2 regions of the Enterobacter sp. ECC-219 genome follow, and region 2 is predicted to be linked to the other one. Evidence: predicted binding sites of a transcription regulator. Region 2 holds the regulator's gene; the other holds the start of a gene.

Evidence for each region. The regulator PurR, encoded in region 2, represses purine synthesis genes. The targets are predictions, from matches to a motif close to CANGCAAACGTTTGCNTG.
Region 1: the regulator PurR is predicted to act here: its motif matches at 3,370-3,387, upstream of purL (phosphoribosylformylglycinamidine synthase).

The regions. Positions count from the first base shown of each region.
Region 1 covers NZ_CP143680.1:4,452,598-4,458,280, forward strand. The annotation lists gene purL (phosphoribosylformylglycinamidine synthase) at 1-3,284, opposite strand, end outside; gene mltF (membrane-bound lytic murein transglycosylase MltF) at 3,552-5,102, shown strand; gene tadA (tRNA adenosine(34) deaminase TadA) at 4,990-5,529, opposite strand; gene yfhb (phosphatidylglycerophosphatase C) at 5,554-5,683, opposite strand, start outside.
Region 2 covers NZ_CP143680.1:2,770,871-2,776,553, forward strand. The annotation lists gene punC (purine nucleoside transporter PunC) at 155-1,345, opposite strand; gene punR (DNA-binding transcriptional activator PunR) at 1,460-2,371, shown strand; gene purR (HTH-type transcriptional repressor PurR) at 2,389-3,414, opposite strand; gene V1603_RS13185 (YnhF family membrane protein) at 3,712-3,801, shown strand; gene V1603_RS13190 (MFS transporter) at 3,965-5,131, shown strand; gene sodB (superoxide dismutase [Fe]) at 5,169-5,683, opposite strand, start outside.

The DNA.
Region 1 (5,683 bases), 1.7 Mb from region 2:
GAGAAACCGCCGCACGCCACCAGCGCATGGAAATCTTCCAGACCGGTACGTCCGGCCAGCAAGTCGCTCATGTGGACGTCGATAGCGTCAAAGCCCGCGCGGTGGAAGGCTGCCGCCATCTCAACGTGGGAGTTAACGCCCTGCTCGCGCAGAACGGCCACTTTCGGGCGCGCGCCGGTCGCAATGTACGGCGCGGCAATATCTTCATTGATGTCGAAGGTGAGCTTCACGTTCAGGCCTGGATCGTTGTCGTTAGCCTTCGCATTGTGCTCCTGATCGGCACATTCCGGGTTATCACGCAGGCGCTGCATCTGCCAGGTGGTTTCCGCCCACCACATGCGCAGCGTGGTGCGGCTTTCGCTGAACACGGCGTGACCGTCAGCTTCAATGACGAAGCGGTCACCCTGAACGGCTTTACCCAGATAGTGCACGCAGTCAGCCAGGCCATGCTGCGCCAGCAGCGCTTCAACTGCATCGCGGTCTGCCGCGCGAACCTGAATCACCGCGCCCAGCTCTTCGTTAAACAGCGCCGCCAGGCGGTCTTCGCCAAGCGTGGCAATGTTCGCTTCCACGCCACAGTGACCGGTGAAGGCCATCTCTGCCAGCGTCACCAGCAGGCCGCCGTCGGAGCGGTCGTGGTAGGCCAGCAGCTTGCGCTGCGCCACCAGCGCCTGAATCGCGTCGTAGAAGCCTTTCAGCTGCGCCACGTCGCGCACGTCGGCTGGCTTGTCGCCGAGCTGACGGTAAACCTGCGCCAGCGCGGTGGCGCCCAGCGCATTGTGGCCTTTGCCCAGGTCAATCAGCAGCAGGGCGTTGTCTTCGGTGGCCAGTTGCGGCGTAACGGTGTGGCGCACGTCTTCCACGCGGGCAAACGCGGTGATCACCAGCGACAGCGGAGAGGTCATCTCGCGCTGCTCGTTACCTTCCTGCCAGCGGGTTTTCATCGACATGGAGTCTTTACCCACCGGAATGGTCAGGCCGAGGGCTGGACACAGCTCCTCACCCACCGCTTTCACGGCTTCATACAGGCCCGCGTCTTCGCCAGGGTGGCCGGCAGCGGCCATCCAGTTCGCGGAAAGCTTGATACGTTTGATGTCGCCAATCTGCGTCGCGGCAATGTTGGTCAGCGCTTCACCGACCGCCAGACGGGCAGAGGCGGCGAAGTCCAGCAGCGCCACCGGGGTGCGTTCGCCGAGAGCCATCGCTTCGCCGTAGTAGCTGTCGAGGCTCGCGGTGGTCACGGCGCAGTTAGCGACCGGGATCTGCCACGGGCCGACCATCTGGTCGCGGGAGACCATACCGGTCACGGTACGGTCGCCGATGGTCACCAGGAAGGTTTTCTCCGCCACAGCAGGCAGGTGCAGCACGCGGTTGACCGCTTCTGCCACGGTGATGCCCTGACGATCCAGCGCTTTGCCCGCCGCTTTGCGGGTTGTTACGTCGCGGGTCATCTTCGGCGTTTTACCGAGCAGCACGTCGAGCGGCAGATCGATCGGCTGGTTGTCAAAGTGGGTGTCGCTTAAGGAAAGGTGCTGCTCTTCGGTCGCTTCACCGATGACGGCATACGGCGCGCGCTCGCGGCGGCACAGCTCGTCAAACAGCGGCAGCTGATCGGCCGCAACCGCCAGCACGTAGCGCTCCTGGGATTCGTTACACCAGATTTCCAGCGGGCTCATGCCCGGCTCATCGCTCAGGATATCGCGCAGGTTGAAGCGTCCGCCGCGGCCGCCATCGCTCACCAGCTCAGGCATGGCGTTTGACAGGCCACCCGCGCCCACGTCGTGGATGAACAGAATCGGGTTGGCATCGCCCAGCTGCCAGCAGCGGTCGATCACTTCCTGGCAGCGACGCTCCATTTCAGGGTTGTCGCGCTGCACGGACGCGAAATCGAGATCCGCGTCAGACTGGCCGGAGGCCATAGAGGAGGCCGCGCCGCCGCCCAGACCGATGTTCATGGCCGGGCCGCCCAGCACGATCAGCTTCGCGCCGACGACGATCTCGCCTTTCTGCACGTGATCGGCACGAATGTTGCCGATCCCGCCCGCCAGCATGATCGGTTTGTGGTAGCCGCGCAGCTCTTCGCCGTTGTGGCTGTCCACTTTCTCTTCATAGGTACGGAAGTAACCGTTCAGCGCCGGACGGCCAAATTCGTTGTTGAACGCTGCCCCGCCCAGCGGGCCTTCGGTCATGATATCCAGCGCGGTGACAATGCGCTCTGGCTTGCCGAAATCTTCTTCCCACGGCTGTTCAAAGCCCGGGATACGCAGGTTGGATACGGAGAAACCGACCAGACCCGCTTTGGGTTTTGCACCACGACCGGTCGCCCCTTCGTCACGGATTTCACCGCCGGAGCCGGTCGCCGCCCCCGGCCACGGAGAGATTGCGGTCGGGTGGTTGTGGGTTTCCACTTTCATCAGGATATGCGCAGGCTCCTGGTGGAAGTCATAGCGCCCTGCTTCGCGATCGGCAAAGAAGCGGCCCACCTCGGAACCTTCCATCACAGCGGCGTTGTCTTTGTAGGCAGACAGCACGTGGTCAGGGGTTTGCTCCATGGTGTTTTTGATCATTTTGAACAGCGACTTCGGCTGCTGTTCGCCGTCAATAATCCAGTCGGCGTTGAAAATTTTGTGGCGGCAGTGCTCAGAGTTAGCCTGCGCGAACATATAGAGTTCGATATCGTTCGGGTTACGGTTGAGCTTAATAAACGCATCCTGCAGGTAGTCGATTTCGTCTTCTGCCAGCGCCAGGCCGAGACGCAGGTTGGCGTCAATCAGCGCCTGACGGCCCTGCCCCAGCAGATCCACGCTCTGTACCGGCGCAGGCTGATGGTGGGAGAAAAGCTTCTGCGCGTCATCGAGAGAGGCAAACACGCTCTCCATCATGCGATCGTGCAGTTCAGCCGCAACCGCCTGCCACTGCGCGTCGCTCAGGGTAGAGGCTTCAACATAGTACGCCACGCCGCGCTCCAGACGGTTAATCTGGCTCAGGCCGCAGTTGTGGGCGATGTCGGTAGCTTTGGAAGACCAGGGGGAGATGGTACCCGGACGCGGCGTCGCAAGGATCAGTTTGCCGGTTGGCGTATGGCTGCTCAGATTTGGACCATACTTGAGCAGGCGTTCCAGCTGTACGCGCTCCTCTGCATTCAGGGGGGCATTCAGGTCAGCAAAATGGACATACTCAGCGTAAATATTGCTTACCGGAAGGTCGGCCGCCTGAAAACGTGCCAGCAGTTTGGTAATACGGAAGGCAGACAGTGCAGGCGAACCACGCAGAATTTCCATCATAAGTCTCTCGTCTTCGAAGCGCCGGGGCGCTTACAGTGTGCGCAAGGGGGGAAAACGGGCGTCATTATAGAGAATCCTGAGCGTCGACGAAACCGTTTGCGTCGAAATAAAATTTGCGAAGATGTTTAGCAATAGATGTGACCTGTCTCTCTAATTGGTTGCCAAGTGGCGCAAGTTTACGCAAAATGCCGCTCATTCAATGGCAAACCTTATTGTTAACATGGCTACAGCAGACTGAGGCATCCGGCGTCGCAGAGAATTAACTAATTGAAAAAATTAAAGATTAATTATCTGCTCATCGGCATTGTAACGTTGCTGCTGGCAGTGGCCCTCTGGCCTTCCATCCCCTGGTTCGGCAAAGCCGAAAACCGTATCGCCGCCATTCAGGAGCGGGGGGAACTGCGCGTCAGTACCCTCAACTCTCCGCTGATTTACAGCGACATTAACGGCAAAATTATTGGTCTGGATTATGAGCTGGCGCAGCAGTTCGCCGATTATCTGGGCGTGAAGCTTAAAATTACCGTTCGTCAGAACATCAACCAGCTGTTTGACGACCTCGATAACGACGATGCCGATATCCTTGCCGCCGGTCTGGTCTATAACAGCGAGCGCAGCAAGAACTACCAGCCAGGCCCGACCTACTACTCCGTTTCCCAGCAGCTGGTCTATCGCGTCGGGAGCCTGCGCCCGCGTACGCTTGCCTCGATCAACGCACAACAGCTGGCGATTGCGCCCGGCCATGTGGTGATTGACGATCTGCGCGAGCTTAAGGAGAAGAAATACCCCGATCTGAGCTGGACGGTCGATCCCAAACTCGGCACGACGGCGCTGCTGGAGCAAGTCAAAGATCAGAAACTGCCCTACACCATTGCCGATTCGGTGGCGATCAGCCTTTTCCAGCGGGTGCATCCAGAAATCGCCGTGGCGCTGGACGTGACGGACGAACAGCCCGTTACCTGGTTTACCCATCTGGATGACGATCAGACCCTCTCTGCGGCCATGCTGGATTTCTATAACACCATAAATGAAGACGGCACGCTGGCGCGCCTTGAGGAGAAGTACCTCGGCCACGGGGATGACTTCGATTACGTTGATACCCGCAGCTTCCTGCGCGCGGTAGACAGCGTCCTGCCGGACCTTCAGCCGTTATTTGAAAAATACGCCCAGGAAATTGACTGGAAACTGCTGGCGGCGATCTCGTACCAGGAGTCCCACTGGGACACCCAGGCGACTTCCCCCACGGGTGTGCGTGGGTTAATGATGTTAACCAAAAATACCGCGCTGAGCCTGGGCGTGAATGATCGTACCGATGCGGAACAGAGCATCAGCGGCGGGGCGCGCTACCTGCAGGATATGATGGCTAAAGTGCCGGAAACGGTGCCGGAAGAAGAGCGGATCTGGTTCGCACTGGCGGCCTACAACATGGGCTATGCGCACATGCTTGACGCGCGGGCTCTGACGGCGAAAACGAAGGGGAACCCGGACAGCTGGTCAGACGTCAAACAGCGCCTGCCGCTGCTGAGCCAGAAGCCATGGTATAACAAGCTGACGTATGGCTACGCGCGCGGACATGAAGCCTACGCCTACGTGGAAAATATTCGTAAGTATCAGATTAGCCTGGTCGGCTATCTGCTGGAGAAAGAGAAAGAGGCAACAGAGGCAAAACAGCTGGCGGAAAGTTATCCGGTTGTGGCGCCGGGCGAGCTTAATCATCCGACAGCTTCAATTCTGCCTTTTGTTGCTTTTTCTGCTGACGGCGCATTCGAAAGAAATCGCTTAATAGCCCCGAACACTCTGGTGCAAGTACCCCACCGATAGTCTGCACCTGGTGGTTCATCCCCGGGTGCCCCAGCACGTCCATCAGCGAACCGGCCGCACCGGTTTTTTCATCCCGCGCACCAAACACCAGCGTCCCGATCCGGCTGTGGACCATCGCACCGGAGCACATCACGCACGGTTCCAGGGTGACGTACAGGGTGGTATCAAGCAGGCGATAGTTTTGCAGCACCAGCCCGCCCTGACGAAGCGCCATGATTTCGGCGTGCGCGGTAGGATCGTGGCGGCCAATAGGACGATTCCACCCTTCGCCAATCACCTGGTTGTTATGAACCAACACCGCGCCCACGGGCACTTCGCCCTCGTCCCAGGCACGTTGAGCCAACGTCAGCGCGTGGCGCATCCAGTATTCATGATTGTATTCAGGGTTGGACAAGGGTTGATACTCCAGTCGAAAAGCGGGCGGCATTATACACAGCCCTTATAGATAAGACTATTCGAGTTGCTGAAGTTCACCGAGGGGAGTCACGCGCCAGCGGTGCTGGCAAAAGTAGAGCAGCGGGTTGTCCTGTTTGCTGTCGCTGTAGCCGCTGTACAGCCGCAGCGGCGTGCCGATACGTTTT
Region 2 (5,683 bases):
TCCATGGTAAAACGGGAGCACTCCGGCTCCCGTTAACACTTAATATTTATCGTATTTAATCGAACCAAATTTAGTATAGGCCTCAAAATTTGGTGATTCAATAGAAAATTCTTAGCAACCTAATCACTGAAAATTAACATAGTTCCTGGTGCGATCAGGCGTGCGAGGTTTCAACCTGGGTACTCTCATCCTGCGCGGCAGCCTGCATGCGATAGCCTATGACGGCCAGCGCAACGGTAGCCAGCATTACGCTGGTTGTCGTCAGCAGCGGCGTGGCAATCAGCGCTGAGACTACCAGACTTGCCAGGAAGCACAGCTCCAGTTGCAGGGTGTTCTGCAGCGCGGCCGCGCGGCCTGTCGCCTGCGGGAACGGACGCAGCGCCTGCGCCACAACAATAGGGTAGATCGCCCCGTTCGCGACGGCCATCACGCAGAATGGAATCAAAATTTCGGCCAGACCGGCACCCGGAATAAAGCCAACGGCCCAGGTCCCGATGACGCTCAGCGCATACAGCACCAGCAGCCATGGCAGCATCTGCTGACCTTCCCACTTTTGCAGCGCCGCGCGGCAGCCATACCCGCCCACCAGGAACGCGATAGTCTGTGGAACATAGCTCAGGCCGATGGCTGCCGGGCTGTAGCCCATATCGTGCAGAATGAACGGCGAACCGGTGAGCCACGCGAAGAAGCTTGCCGAGCAGGCGGCATAGATCAGAACGTTGCCGCGATACGCTTTGGTGCTGAGCAAGGAAGTGAAGGTGATCGGCTTCGCGTCTGCGTGCACCTCTTTTTTATGCGCGGGCTTGAGGGCGAATGCCGGCAGCATCAGCACCAGCGTGATGGCAAACAGCGTGGCAAAGATGGCCTGCCAGTCAAAGTGCGCGAGGATCCAACTACCCAGCAGCGGAGCAAGGGCAGGTGAAAGCCCTACCAGCGGCATAATGGTGGCGAAAATACGGTTGGTGCGGTTTGCCGGGTAGTAGTCGGTGACAAGCGCCTGCCAGGTCACGGCAGCGGCACAGACGCCGACCGCCTGAACAAACCGCAGTGCCAGCAGCCAGGTGGCATCGCGCACCCATAGCATCCCCAGACAGCCCACGGCAAAAATGGCCAGACCCAGCAGCAGTACCGGTTTACGGCCAAAGCGATCCGAAAGCGGTCCCCAGAGCAGCTGCGCGAAGGCAAAACCGGCAAGGAACAGGCTCAGGCTGGCGCTGATGGCGGCAGCAGGGGTTTGCAAATCTTCCTGCATGGCGGCGAAAGCCGGCAGGTACATATCGGTGGCCAAAAAGCCCAGCACGCTTAAGCCGCCGAGCCAGACTAAAAAACCTTTCCTGGGTTGCACTGTTTTATTCTCCTGAGGAGGCAGGTATACGTTGGCGCTGAGTGTAGGGAGTGCAAAGCCGCTTGTGAAACGCTAATATTTGGCGGGTGCATTCAAATTTTTTGCAGGCAGAAAATGTGGTCAGATTATTCTCTTGAAGTGGTCGATGCTGTCGCGCGTAACGGCAGCTTTAGCGGGGCGGCGCAGGAGCTACATCGCGTCCCTTCGGCTATCAGCTATACCGTACGTCAGCTTGAGGAGTGGCTGGCGGTACCGCTGTTTGAACGGCGGCATCGTGATGTGGAATTAACGCCTGCAGGGGCGTGGTTTTTGAAGGAAGGGCGTTCTGTTATCAAAAAAATGCAGATCACCCGCGAGCAGTGCCAGCAGATCGCGAACGGCTGGCGGGGACACCTTTCCATTGCGGTGGATAACATCGTTAAGCCCGAGCGCACCCGGCAGATGATTGTCGATTTCTACCGTCATTTTTCTGACGTCGAACTGTGGGTTTCGCAGGAGGTGTTCAACGGCGTCTGGGATGCGCTGGCGGACGGCAGGGCAGAGATGGCCATTGGGGCCACGCAGGCGATCCCGGTCGGGGGGCGTTACGCCTTTCGCGATATGGGTATGCTGAGCTGGAAATGCGTGGTGGCAAGCGATCATCCGCTGGCGAAGATGGGAGGGCCGCTGAGCGATGATACGCTGCGCGGCTGGCCGTCGCTGGTGCTGGAGGATACCTCCCGCTCGCTGCCCAAGCGTATCACCTGGCTTTTGGACAACCAGCGGCGGGTGGTGGCCCCTGACTGGGAATCGTCGGCGACGTGCCTCAGCGCCGGGCTCTGCGTCGCGATGGTACCCGTTCATTTTGCGCGACCGCGAATCGACACCGGTGAGTGGGTTGAGCTGGCCCTGGAGAATCCGTTCCCGGATGCGGCCTGCTGCCTCACCTGGCAACAAAATGATGTTTCGCCGGCGATGGCCTGGCTTCTGGATTATCTGGGGGACAGCGAAACGCTTAACCGGGAGTGGCTGAGGGAGCCAGCCTGACTGGCTCCGCAATGAGATTAACGACGGTAGTCGCGGAACGGGCCATCCGCAACGGAACGGCGTTCGATAAGGCGAGGGTGAACTTCAATGGACTGCGACTCTTCACGTTTGTTGACGATCCTGTCCAGCAGCATATTGAAGGCGGTTTCACCCAGCGAATCTTTCGGCTGGTGAATGGTGGTCAACGCTGGCGTGAAGAAGCGCGCGTTGCGCACGTTGTCATACCCGATCACGGAGATGTCCTGCGGGACGCGCAGACCCAGCTCATCGGCCGCACAGAGGGCGCCCATCGCCATGATGTCCCCCCCGCAGAAGACGGCGGTCGGGCGGTGCGGCTGGGAGACGATCTGCTGCATCGCGCGGTAGCCTGATTCCGGCTCAAAGTCGCCCTGCACGATCCAATTTTCCGGCACGGTAATCAGCGCTTCTTCCATCGCTTTCATAAAGCCGGCCAGACGGCCCGCGCCGGTGTTGCGCTCCAGCGGACCCGGGATCACGCCAATCTCGCGATGGCCGCGCTCAATCAGATAACGGCCGGCCATATAGCCGCCCTCAAAGGCGTTATCGATAACCGAATCGGTGAAATCCGCGCGCGCTTCGCCCCAGTCCATCACCACCATCGGAATATGGCGATACTCTTCCAGCATCGACAGCACGGATTCCGGGTACTCGGAACACATTACCAGCAGGCCATCCACGCGCTTTTGCGCCATCATCGACAGGTAGGCGCGCTGTTTTTCAATGCTGTTCCATGCGTTGCCGAGAATCAGGGTATAGCCTTTCTGGAAGCAGTTTTTCTCCACCGCTTCAATGATCTCGGCAAAATAGGCCGCTTCACTGCTGGTCGCCAGTAATCCAATGGACTTGGTGTGATTGACCTTGAGGCTGCGCGCAACCGCGCTTGGCGAATAGTGCAGCTCTTTGATCGCTGCCCAGACCGCGTTGCGCGTCTCTTCCGCCACGAAGCGGGTTTTGTTAATTACATGTGATACGGTTGTAGTGGAAACGTTTGCGCGTTTTGCTACGTCTTTAATTGTTGCCATTAAATGTCACTCCAGACCATATCCTAAGCTCCTGAAAAACTTGAAGGTAAACGTTTGCCTTCTCTCACCCTTATCACGCAATTTTGGATTGCGGCACGCCAGGAAAACGACACGGGACGTCAGGAGGGGGTCAATGGCCGGTACGCTAATAAATTTAGCGTGGAATTTTGGCCTATCTTGATGAAAAGGGGAAGAGGTAAAGTGGTTATCAGTATAAATCCAGGAAGATTTTTGACGGAATCTGTGCAAAAATGAGCAAGCTCACTTTTCGTGGGGGGATTAAAAGGAGAAAAATTGATGAGTTCCGATCTGAAGTTTTCGCTGTTCACCACCGTTGTTGTGCTGGCTCTGATTGTCGCGGCCGGTCTGACGGCTGCGCTGCACTGATTTACGCGGAGGGAGAGCCTTCTCCCTCCCCATCGCCGCGATTGTTACTTCTCTGGCAAAAATCTTTTGCCATTTTGTTAACTTCTCATTTTTTGTGATTGATGTCATGCTTTCCGCTTCTTTGTTCTGTGTCACCACATGACACGGCATCCGGAGTTGACGCATGAAAATCAATTTTCCCCTGCTGGCCCTGGCGATTGGCGCTTTTGGGATTGGCACCACTGAATTCTCCCCGATGGGGTTACTGCCTGTTATTGCCCGGGGCGTAGACGTCTCGATCCCTGCGGCAGGCATGTTAATCAGCGCCTACGCCATCGGCGTGATGGTGGGGGCGCCGCTGATGACGCTTCTGCTTTCTCACCGGGCGCGCCGCAATGCGCTGATTTTCCTGATGGCGATTTTCACTCTGGGCAACGTGCTTTCGGCCATTTCGCCGGACTACACCACCCTGATGCTGTCGCGCATTCTGACCAGCCTGAACCACGGCGCGTTCTTTGGGCTGGGCTCGGTCGTGGCCGCAAGCGTAGTGCCAAAACACAAGCAGGCAAGCGCTGTAGCGACCATGTTTATGGGGCTGACGATTGCCAACATTGGCGGGGTGCCGGCGGCAACCTGGCTGGGGGAAGCGATCGGCTGGCGTATGTCCTTCCTGGCGACGGCCGGGCTGGGCGTGGTCGCAATGGTGGCGTTGTTCTTCTCTCTGCCGAAAGGAAGAGCAGGAGAACGTCCGGAAGTGCGTAAAGAGCTGGCGGTGCTGATGCGCCCGCAGGTGCTCTCCGCGCTGCTCACCACGGTGCTGGGGGCAGGGGCGATGTTTACCCTCTACACCTATATTTCACCGGTGCTGCACGATATCACCCACGCAACGCCTCTTTTCGTTACCGCGATGCTGGTGCTGATTGGCGTCGGCTTCTCGATCGGCAACTATCTCGGCGGGAAATTTGCTGACCGTTCCGTGAGCGGGACGCTGAAAGGCTTCTTAACCCTGCTGATTGTCATTATGGTTGCTATCCCGTGGCTGGCGCGTAATGAGTTCGGAGCGGCGATTGCGATGGTCGTCTGGGGGGCCGCAACCTTTGCCGTGGTGCCGCCGCTGCAGATGCGCGTGATGCGTGTCGCCCATGAGGCGCCGGGCCTCTCGTCTTCCGTGAATATCGGGGCGTTCAATCTCGGCAATGCGCTGGGCGCAGCTGCCGGAGGTGCCGTGATTTCAGGTGGTCTGGGGTACAGTTTTGTGCCGGTGATGGGGGCCATTATTGCAGCGCTCGGCCTGCTGCTGGTAATGATGTCCGGCCGTAAACAGCCTGAAGCCGTTTGCACGGCGGAATAAGCAAAAACGCAGAAGGGCGAACCCTTCTGCGTGTCTTTTACGCGGCGAAATTCTTCGCGACAAATTCCCAGTTAACCAGCGCCCAGAAGTGTTCCAGGTAGTTCGGGCGCGCGTTGCGGTAATCAATGTAGTAAGCGTGTTCCCACACGTCCACGGTCATCAGCGGCGTAGCGCTGGTGGTCAGCGGGGTGCCCGCGTTAGACGTGGACACGATAGCCAGTTTGCCATCCGCCTCTTTTACCAGCCACGTCCAGCCAGAACCGAAGTTCTTGATGGCTGCATCGGTAAACTTCGTCTTAAACTCGGCGAAGCTGCCAAAAGCGGCGTTAATCGCGGCCGCCAGCTCACCGGCAGGTTCGCCACCGGCATTGGGTGCCAGGCAGTGCCAGTAGAAGGTGTGGTTCCACACCTGAGCCGCGTTGTTAAAAACGCCACCCTCCGAGCTGCGAACGATCTCTTCCAGCGTTTTGCCTTCGAAATCGGTGCCCTTGATCAGGTTGTTCAGGTTGGTGACGTACGTCTGGTGATGTTTGCCGTAATGATATTCCAGGG